Regions from separate parts of the Pantoea folii genome, predicted to be linked through region 3. Evidence: predicted binding sites of a transcription regulator. Region 3 holds the regulator's gene; each other region holds the start of a gene.
The links. Region 3 encodes CRP, which controls carbon source genes, mostly activating them, when cyclic AMP is high. Its sites were predicted from a motif close to ATGTGANNNNNNTCACAT; they were not measured.
Positions count from the first base shown of each region.

Region 1: a site for CRP is predicted at 1,423-1,440, ahead of AC1MDE_RS11405 (nucleoside-specific channel-forming protein Tsx). Genes of this name have one in related genera too.
Region 2: a site for CRP is predicted at 1,571-1,588, ahead of AC1MDE_RS12650 (CdaR family transcriptional regulator). Genes of this name have one in related genera too.

Region 1 covers NZ_JBWXON010000008.1:73,734-77,016, forward strand. Annotated here, with positions in the region: gene AC1MDE_RS11400 (sensor histidine kinase) at 1-1,196, shown strand, start outside; gene AC1MDE_RS11405 (nucleoside-specific channel-forming protein Tsx) at 1,642-2,508, shown strand; gene yjdN (VOC family metalloprotein YjdN) at 2,624-3,055, opposite strand; gene AC1MDE_RS11415 (LysR family transcriptional regulator) at 3,134-3,283, opposite strand, start outside.
Region 2 covers NZ_JBWXON010000009.1:154,723-158,005, reverse strand. Annotated here, with positions in the region: gene AC1MDE_RS12655 (alginate lyase family protein) at 1-291, opposite strand, end outside; gene AC1MDE_RS12650 (CdaR family transcriptional regulator) at 317-1,474, opposite strand; gene degP (serine endoprotease DegP) at 1,716-3,161, opposite strand.
Region 3 covers NZ_JBWXON010000022.1:46,284-49,566, reverse strand. Annotated here, with positions in the region: gene AC1MDE_RS21820 (YccS/YhfK family putative transporter) at 1-1,583, opposite strand, end outside; gene crp (cAMP-activated global transcriptional regulator CRP) at 1,642-2,274, opposite strand; gene AC1MDE_RS21810 (OsmC family protein) at 2,578-2,982, shown strand; gene AC1MDE_RS21805 (phosphoribulokinase) at 3,026-3,283, opposite strand, start outside.

The DNA.
Region 1 (3,283 bases), on a different contig from region 3:
CCTGGTCCTCCAGCCAGCGTATGCCTGCGCTGATGCCAATGGTGATGCAGCAAGAGAAGCTGAAGAGCACCTACATCGTTCAGCTGTGGGACACCAATAATCATCTGCGTGCCAGCTCATGGCCTGCTTTACAGGCGCCGCTGCAGGCAAAAAAAGGCTGGTCCGATTTAAAAGTCGGCGACTGTGGCGATGACTGTGACTGGCGCGTGTATACCCGTCCCGGCGAACTGGGCAGTGAAATCGGTAATATTCAGGTTTTACACAACATCGGCTACATGAAAAGTTTGATGGTGAAGCGGGTGCTGTCCGCCATCATTCCCTTAATGCTGATGATGCCGCTGTCACTGCTGGTGATCTGGCTGGTAGTACGTGCCATCACGCGAGATTTGCGCGTTGCCTCGCGACAGATTGCCGCACAAGAAACAATGCATCCACACTCGGTATCGCCGGATGGCTTACCGGATGAAGTGCTACCGCTGGTGGCTGCTTATAACTCTCTGCTCGATAAGCTACGGGCAGCCTGGTCATCGCAGCGACAGTTCCTTGAAGATGCGGCACATGAACTGCGCACGCCGGTTACCGCCGTCACCTTGCAGCTGGAAAATCTGCGCCAGCATATTCAGCCTGGTGAAGCCAGTCGCCAGTTTGATCAGCTGGAAGCAGGCGTCACGCGCACCCGCCATCTGGTGACGCAGTTGCTGAATATCTCGCGCCAGGAAGATCAGTCGGTGGTGGCCACGGTGGAAACCATCCAGCTCGATGATTTGCTGAAAGAGAGCATCGAGCAGTTGATGGTGGTCGCCGATAAACGCGGCATTGATATCGGTTTTAATGGCACCACGCACTATCGCCTGCACGCCAGCCGTTCCGATTTGCGTAGCCTGTTTGATAACCTCATCGGCAACGCGATGCTGCACACGCCGGAAGGCAGCCTGGTAGATGTGCTACTGCATCGCGTGGGCAATCACACCGTGGTGGATATCGTCGATAACGGGCCGGGCATGCCGGAGTCCTTTATCGAACGCGCCTTTGATCGCTTCACCCGTTCGCCAGATGTACAGGCGCAAGGCAGCGGTTTGGGTCTGTCGATTGTGCGCAGCGTAGCGCAGAAGCATCAGATGCAGGTCGCGCTGTCGAACTGCCATAACGCCCAGGGACAAATCTCCGGCCTGCAGGTGCGTGTGACCTTGCCATAACCGACGTGTCGCTACCGCCTTGAATATCCAGCGCGGTAGCGGCACAACGTATTGCGTCTTTTCCTCATCTAAATCGCCCTACACGATGAACCACGCATTTTTCGCCGCCAAATTTTAAAGGCGCATGATAAATCGTGCCGCTACGTTCTTTTTCTGCATCTGACATTTTTGCGGTTGTACGCGACAACGTAAACGGTTGCGGGGTTCCGTTCGCCACACGGTATTTATGTGATCAAAATCACATATTCAGTGAATCAAAATGCAACACATTTTGACAAACGTGATCAAAATCTATTTCCTATCGCTCTGTTACAGGCACATTACGCACATTTGAAAATTCGGCGATTCAGACCGGATAAAAACAACACACGGCCCATCCCCTGGGATCGATTTCACTCGATTGCGGCGCAACCGCAGCAATCACTAGCATGTGGTTAATAAAATAATGAAATTTAAAGCATTGATAGCAGGGGCCTTACTGGCCAGCAGCTGGACCGGCGCGGCACAAGCGGCAGACAGCGATCCGCAGTATCTTTCAGACTGGTGGCATCAGAGCGTTAACGTCGTGGGCAGTACGCACACCCGCTTCGGGCCGCAGTTCAACAATGACGTGTATCTCGAATACGAAGCCTTTGCTAAAAAAGACTGGTTCGATTTCTACGGCTATGCGGACTTGACCAACTTCTTTGGCGTGGGTAACAGCAACGCTAACGGCATTTTTGACCACGGTTCGCCGCTGTTCATGGAAATTGAGCCACGTTTCTCTATCGATAAACTGACCGGCACCAGCCTGGCGTTTGGTCCGTTTAAAGAGTGGTATTTCGCGAACAACTATATCTATGACATGGGCCGCAACGCTTCACAGCGTCAGAACACCTGGTACATGGGTCTGGGTACCGACATCGATACCCACAGCGATATCGGTCTGTCATTGAACGTGTATGCCAAATACCAGTGGCAGAACTACGGTGCAGCGAACGAAAACAGCTGGGATGGTTATCGCTTCAAAGTGAAATACTTTGTGCCGATTACCGATCTGTGGGGCGGCAAGCTGAGCTACATCGGCTTCACCAACTTCGACTGGGGTTCAGACCTGCGCGATGAGACCGGTCCATCACGTACCAGCAACTCGATCGCGTCCAGCCACATTCTGTCGCTGAACTACGATCACTGGCACGTTTCTACCGTGGCACGTTATTTCCACAATGGCGGTCAGTGGGCGGATGGACAAGAGCTGAACTTCGGCAACGGTCCGTTTGAAGTGAAATCAACCGGTTGGGGTTACTACCTGGTCGTGGGTTACAACTTCTAATTAGCTAGATCCTTAGCGGCGCAATTTTCGCGCGTTACTGAAACGGCAATATCGCTATCAGAAACGCATTAAATTGTGCCGCTACGTAGGCTGACCGGCTGTAAAACCCTGCCCGTCAAATCTGCGGCTTATAGGCATTCACCATCCACGGCACGCCGAACTTATCGGTAAACATGCCGAAACCGTGCGCCCAGAACGTCGGTTCCCACTTTTTCGTCACTTCCCCACCCTCTGACAACGCGTCAAACCAACGTTTACCCTGCGCTTCATCTGGCGTGGATAGACTCACGGAAAATCCGGCATAACTTGCCTGCTGTGCACCGTCGCTCATCATTAATTCACCCTGCCCGATGCGCAGATGGGCATGCATGATCTGTTCAGGCGAGAAGGTCACGCCAGAGGGGCAACCTTCATCTTCGACGGTGGTTTCATCGGGCATATCGCCAAAGGTCATTTTAAACAGCAGTTCGCCGTCGGTGGCCGCAAGATAGAAGGCTATCGCCTCTTCACAGCGACCGTTGTAAAACACATAAGGTGTAATTTGCATGGTCAGTTCTCCACAATTGGAACGTCCAGTGCAAGTGTAGTGCGCAATAAGTAATCAGCTGCGAGCCAGGCCGCACTCTTACCTTTGTTGACAATAGCGGCGGAACAGCTGAGCCATATACGCGCTCATTGGGGTCAGCGCCGTGTCTTTCCGCTGGATCAAATAGAAGGTGGCTTTGGGTAGCGGATCGTCAAGATCGAGGGCAATGAGCTGCCCACCGTGCGTCGG
Region 2 (3,283 bases), on a different contig from region 3:
CCACCAGTAGGCACTCAGGCTGAGATAATCATGGCGGGAACCGCTGGGAGGTAACATCCCTTTCTGCGTCACGCTGGGATTGGGCTGTTTAAGCGCGCGATCGGCAGCCTGCTTGAGTTGCTGCCACGCCCGCTCTGTCTGTGGCGCAGCCTGATGATTTTGCAGCGCAGTTCGCGTCTGTTGCATCTCTTCGCCAGATAAAAAGGCCAGCGAAACAGCTTTGGCATGACAGGTCGCGGTCATCAGCAAGCCGGCCAACAGCCAAATCAGGCGCACATTCAATCGGGGCATCTTCCTCTCCTGGCCCTGCTAAGGGTTAGCTCTGTTCATCCAGTTGCAGCGCCACATACAGCAACAATCGATCGTCAAAATTGCCGAGGTTTAATCCGGTTAGCTCGGAGATGCGGTTCAGGCGATACTCGAGCGTATTACGATGGATAAATAGTGCGCGTGCCGTGGCGCTGGGCTGCACGTTATGACTGAACCACGCCACCAGCGTACGTCGCAATAATCCATTATTATCATTGGCTTTGAGTTTCGCCAACGGACGCGCCAGTTCATTCGCTTGCCAGCCACCGCGCAGGCTATCCAGCAGTACGGGCAGCACCAAATCCTGATAGAAGAAGCTGCGCTGTTCCGGCATGCGCTGTTTGCCCACCATCATGGTAGTACGCGCCGTACGGTAGGAACGTGCAATACTGCCGGGACCGGTAAAGAAATTGCCGAGCGCGATGCGCATCCGCACCTGCCCACTCTCTTTCATACGCTGTAATAACTGATCCACGCGACGGCGGTGATCGTCTTGATCGTAACGGCCGTGGGCATTGAGCGCCGGCTTCAACACCACCATTTCAGTGAGTGAAACGATAGCAATCAGGTTGTCACGATCCGGCGTTGTCAGCAGAGTTTGTAAATGCTGCAATTCCGACATCGCACTGTCAACGCCAAGCTGGCCGCTGTCGACTTCCACCACCGCCACCACGCGCGGTTGATTGAGATCGATGCCCAGGCGCTGCGCCCACTCACTCAGCGCAGGTGAAAGAGTGTCGCTGCGGATCAAATTCAGCACCAGCTCTTCGCGCAAACGACTGTCCTGCGCCAGCATGTGCAACAGCCGCGCTTGTTCCAGCATCATTTCGGCGGTCATACACACCAGTTCACCGTAGTGACGCAGTGCTGCTGGCTGACCGGTCAGGCCGATAACGCCGACAATCTCGCCGTCAATACGCAACGGCAGGTTGATGCCCGGACGTACGCCATGCAGATGTTTCGCCACGGCCTCATCAATGTCCACCACCCTTCCCTGTGACAACACCAGCAGCGCACCTTCGTGCAATTCGCCAATACGCTCACGATCGCCGCTGCCAATAATGCGGCCGCGTGCATCCATCACGTTGACATTGCTGTCAATAATTTGCATGGTGCGGGCAACAATATCCTGAGCCAGTCGCGCATCGAGATGATAGGTGGCCATCAATCACTCCAGAGAAAGGGAAGAATTGACAGAATACGCATCCCACGCACGGCTGGCATTGTGCAACTGCACATAGCCGGATAGAGAATACGGGAATTGCGGTAGGCGTCACATTGCACAACGGACATTTGCACAATCCGGACAACGTTAAAGTGGTGCTGATGCTAGCGAATAGCGCTGCTGCGCCATACAAAAACAAAAAAGGCGAGCCGAAGCTCGCCTGTTCTCAATTATCTAAAACTTACTGCATCAGCAGATAGAGGCTGCTGTCGCCACGCTGCACGTTCAGGGCCAGCACCGACGGTTTGGTGTCAAGGATTTTGCGCAGTTCACCAAGGTTGGCAATCGCCTGCTGGTTAACGCCCCTAATCACGTCACCTTTCTTCAGACCAATACGCGCTGCAGCACTACCTGCCTTCACATTATCCACGCGCACGCCTTTCTGGCCGTTGCTGTCGATGTTGCTCAGGTCGGCACCTTCAATGCCGGTGTAGATCGTGGCGGACTGCACTTTTTCCTGCGAGCTCTGCTGCAGTTCAACCGTAATCGTCACCGGTTTACCGTCACGTAACAGACCCAGCTGCAGTTTAGTGCCCACTGGCAGTGAACCCACTTCTGCACGCAGTGCGGCAAAACTGGTCAGCGGTTTGCCATTCATCGACACCACGACATCGCCGGCTTTCACACCCGCTTTTGCCGCTGCCGAGTTAGGCAGGACCTGGCTCACAAAGGCACCGCGCTGGGCATCGACTTTCATCGCTTTCGCCAGCTCAGAGTTAAGCTCGGTACCCATAATGCCCAGCTCGCCACGCTTCACCTGACCATACTCGATCATCTGCGCCGTCAGGTTTTTCACCATCGCGCTTGGGATAGCAAAGCCGATACCGATATTGCCGCCGTCTGGCGCCAGAATCGCGGTGTTAATCCCAATCAGTTCACCGTTCAGGTTCACCAGCGCACCACCAGAGTTACCACGGTTGATGGCGGCATCGGTCTGGATGAAGTTCTCGTAGTTCTCGACGTTCAAGCCGCTGCGGCCCAACGCTGAAACGATACCGGAGGTCACCGTTTCGCCGAGTCCATACGGGTTACCGATCGCTACCGTGTAATCACCGACACGTAAGTCATCGGAGTCAGCGATCTTAATCGCCGTCAGGTTCCTGGCGTCCTGCAGTTGAATTAGAGCAATATCAGACTGCGGATCTTTACCAATCACTTTGGCGTCATAGCGACGGCCATCGCTCAGCTGCACCTGAATTTTGGTGGCGTTATCTACCACATGGTTGTTGGTGACGACATAGCCTTTATCGGCATTAATCACGACACCCGAACCGAGTGCACGGAATTTTTGCTGCTGGGTGTTGGCGCCGCCGTTGTCACCGCCCTGGCTGCCATCACCGCCGCCCTGGCACATTGGCGAGCTTTGGAATGGCGAACCGTCCTGGCAGAATGGCGAGTTATCACCAAAGAATTGCTGGAATTGCTGCGGCATGCGCGGGGTTTTCACCGTGGTGCTGCCTTCAACGCTAATACTCACCACGGAAGGCATCACTTTTTCCAGCATCGGCGCCAGGCTTGGCAACTGTTGGTTCGAGGAGGAAGCACTTTCCGCCGCGAAACTGACAGGGCTCAATGCCATGCCCAGACTAAGCGCCAGCGCACTTAACATTAATGTGCTTTTTTTCATTTGTCTGTGTCTCTCTAAGATTTACGGCCAGACCATTGCTGTGGTCGTGATGGTGAGATTAAGTTTTTAGCGCGAAGTTCCTAATGAAGTTTTGGGTAAAGGTAAAAATTTATTCTTCATCT
Region 3 (3,283 bases):
AAGGCTTCCTGATAAGCCTCCAGCGCATCATGCGCGTTGCTGCGCAGTAATCCGCTCTGCCACTGTGGCCACAGCCAGATCATACCGGCAAAGGCGATCAGGCAGCCCATCAGGGTATCCATCATGCGCGGCAGCAGGAACTGCGCCCCGTTCAGCGACAACAGCTGGAGCGAATACACCGCCGTCACGGTGAAGCCAATCATCGACCAGCCGTAATACTTGCGCGTGACCAGATAGCTGGCGAGGGTGATGGCCAGCATAAACAGCAGGGTGATCGATTCGGGCACTTCGAGCCGTAGCGATCCTGCGGCGATCAGCAATCCGGCAAAGGTCCCCAGCGCACGGTGCTGGATACGCACTCGTGTGGCGCTGTAGCCATTCTGGCTGACAAACATGATGGTCATCAGAATCCAGTAAGGCTTGGGAATATTAAAGAACAGCGCCAGCGCACTGCCGAACATCAGCATCACCGAAATACGAGCCGCGGTGCGCAATGCAGCGGACTTGAGCGAAAGATAGCTGCGCAGCGCCGGGAACAGCGGCAAACGGCGCTGGCGATCGGCCATCAGGTCACGGGTGTATAAAGGTTTCTGGGTGCGCAGCACGCGGGCGATGCGGCTGAAATGGTAATAGCAGAAGTTGCCCACCGGATTGTCGGGATGCTGGCGCGCAATTTTTTCCAGCGCGCCGAGCTGCTTTTCCATGTGGAAGCGATCGGGCAATTGATGATAGAGAATGGCATCGGCCAACAGGCGCAGACGCGCAGAGATGGTTTTGGCATTCCAGCGGATCACCGCTTCGGCGTGACTCTGCTCGACCAGCTTTTGCACTTCTTCCGGCTGGTGCAGGCTCACCGAGATGTGCTCCTGCAAATCAAGCGCCACCTGGAAAGCCCGCGTCAGGCGCTTGTGGCTGTTATCGCGGCTGGCAGAGAGCATGTGCATCTGCTGATAGCAGGTGGTGATCAGGTCAACGGCTTTTTGCTGACGCGCCAGCAGCGGCGGCAGCGCTTTTTCCGGATCGGTGAGCTGCGTCAGCAAGGTGTACTTGGCATCGCAGTAATCCGCCAGTTCCCGATACAGCAGACTGAGCGTTTCGCGCATCGGCTGCTCTTTCCACAGCCAGAACCAGAACCAGTTAAACAGGCCATACCATAGCGTGCCGCCGATATACAGCAGCGGCGGCACCCACATGGGCATGCGTCCTACCAGGCTGAGGCTAAAGATGGCGGCAATCAGTGTGGCGGGCAACAAGCGACCGTGCAGCGGGCTGATTTCGCCGGTCACGCCTATCAGCAGCGGCAGCACAAACAGGATCAGCGGTAACGGAATGGCGTCACTGGTGAGAAATTGGATCAGAAAACTGGCGGTGGCAAACAGGGAGCCGCCGACAATCAGGCGTTTAAAGAAGCGTTTATGCGGGGTATCGAGACCCGCCATGTTGCAGCAGGCAGGCACTAAGGAGAACAGCAGGCCTTTTTGCAGATCGCCAAACAGCCAGCCTAGTGCCACAGGCAGGCACAGCACCAGCGTTTGCCGCAGTGCGTAGTTGACCTCAGGATGATAGATGATTCGGCGCCACATCAGCTCATCGCAAACAAAAACGGCGCGATGTTGCCATCACGCCGTGGGTGATAAGAAATTAGCGGGTGCCGTAGACGACGATGGTTTTACCGTGTGCGGAGATCAGGTTCTGATCTTCCAGCATTTTCAGGATACGACCCACGGTTTCGCGTGAGCAACCCACGATCTGACCAATCTCCTGACGTGTGATTTTGATTTGCATCCCGTCGGGGTGCGTCATCGCATCGGGTTGTTTCGCCAGATTAAGCAGTGTTTGCGCAATACGGCCCGTCACATCGAGGAAGGCAAGGTTGCCCACTTTCTCGGAGGTGACTTGCAGACGACGCGCCATTTGCGACGAAAGTCGCATTAAAATATCCGGGTTTACCTGAATCAGCTGACGGAATTTTTTGTAGGAAATTTCAGCCACTTCGCAGGCAGTCTTAGCACGTACCCAGGCACTACGTTCCTGGCCTTCTTCAAACAGGCCGAGTTCGCCGATGAAGTCTCCCTGATTGAGGTAGGAGAGGATCATCTCTTTGCCTTCTTCATCTTTGATCAGAACCGCAACGGAACCTTTCACGATGTAGTACAGCGTTTCCGCTTTCTCACCCTGATGGATGAGCGTGCTTTTGGACGGATATTTGTGAATATGGCAATGGGACAGGAACCATTCGAGTGTAGGGTCTGTTTGCGGTTTGCCGAGAACCATTCGCTATTATCCTCTGTTGTAATCGTGCCCAAAACACAGGGGGCAGTTTTCCCTGTCAGGCGGTGTAATCGTCGAGCGTTTCCAGTAAAGGAAAATTATTTCCGGGTGATTCTTAAGCTACGCTTTTGATTCTTCCCGCCTTCGTCTGTGATGACGAAAATATTTTCAGCACTGTTTGTAGCACAGCTTTTGCAAGCTGTCTTCTGTTGTCTCGCTTCAGCAACAGGCGGAAGAGTCTGGATTGCTGTTTATCAAGTGAAAGCGTACTCTGGCGGCAAAACCGCCACTTCAGGAGAAAGAATAATGCAGGCACGAGTGAAATGGGTGGAAGGGCTGACCTTTCTCGGAGAATCCTCATCAGGCCATCAGGTATTAATGGACGGTAACTCGGGTGACAAAGCGCCAAGCCCGATGGAGATGGTTTTGATGGCAGCAGGCGGCTGTAGCGCGATTGACGTGGTATCGATCCTGCAAAAAGGCCGAAATGATGTGGCTGACTGCGAGGTGAAACTCACCTCCGAGCGCCGGGAAGAAGCGCCACGTATTTTTACGCAAATCAACCTGCATTTTATCGTTAGCGGCACAGCGCTAAGCGATAAAGCGGTGGCGCGGGCCGTCGATCTGTCGGCGGAGAAGTATTGCTCGGTGGCGATCATGCTCGGCAATAGTGTGAAAATGACGCACAGTTACGAAGTGATTGAGCGATAACATAAGTGGGCGGCCAAACGGCCGCCGCTACAGAATTTCTGGATTATTCAATCCGTTTACCTTCAATCAGCCGCTGCACCAGTGGCGTCATGATTAACTCCATTGCCAGCCCCATTTTGCCGCCCGGCACCACCAGCGTGTTCATATGCGAAATGAACGAGCCCTGGATCATCGCCAGCAGGTAAGGGTAAGCAATGCCTTCCAGTCCACGGAAGTGAATCACCACAAAGCTTTCATCGAGTGAGGGAATTTCACGTGCGGCAAATGGGTTTGACGTATCCACCGTAGGTACACGCTGGAA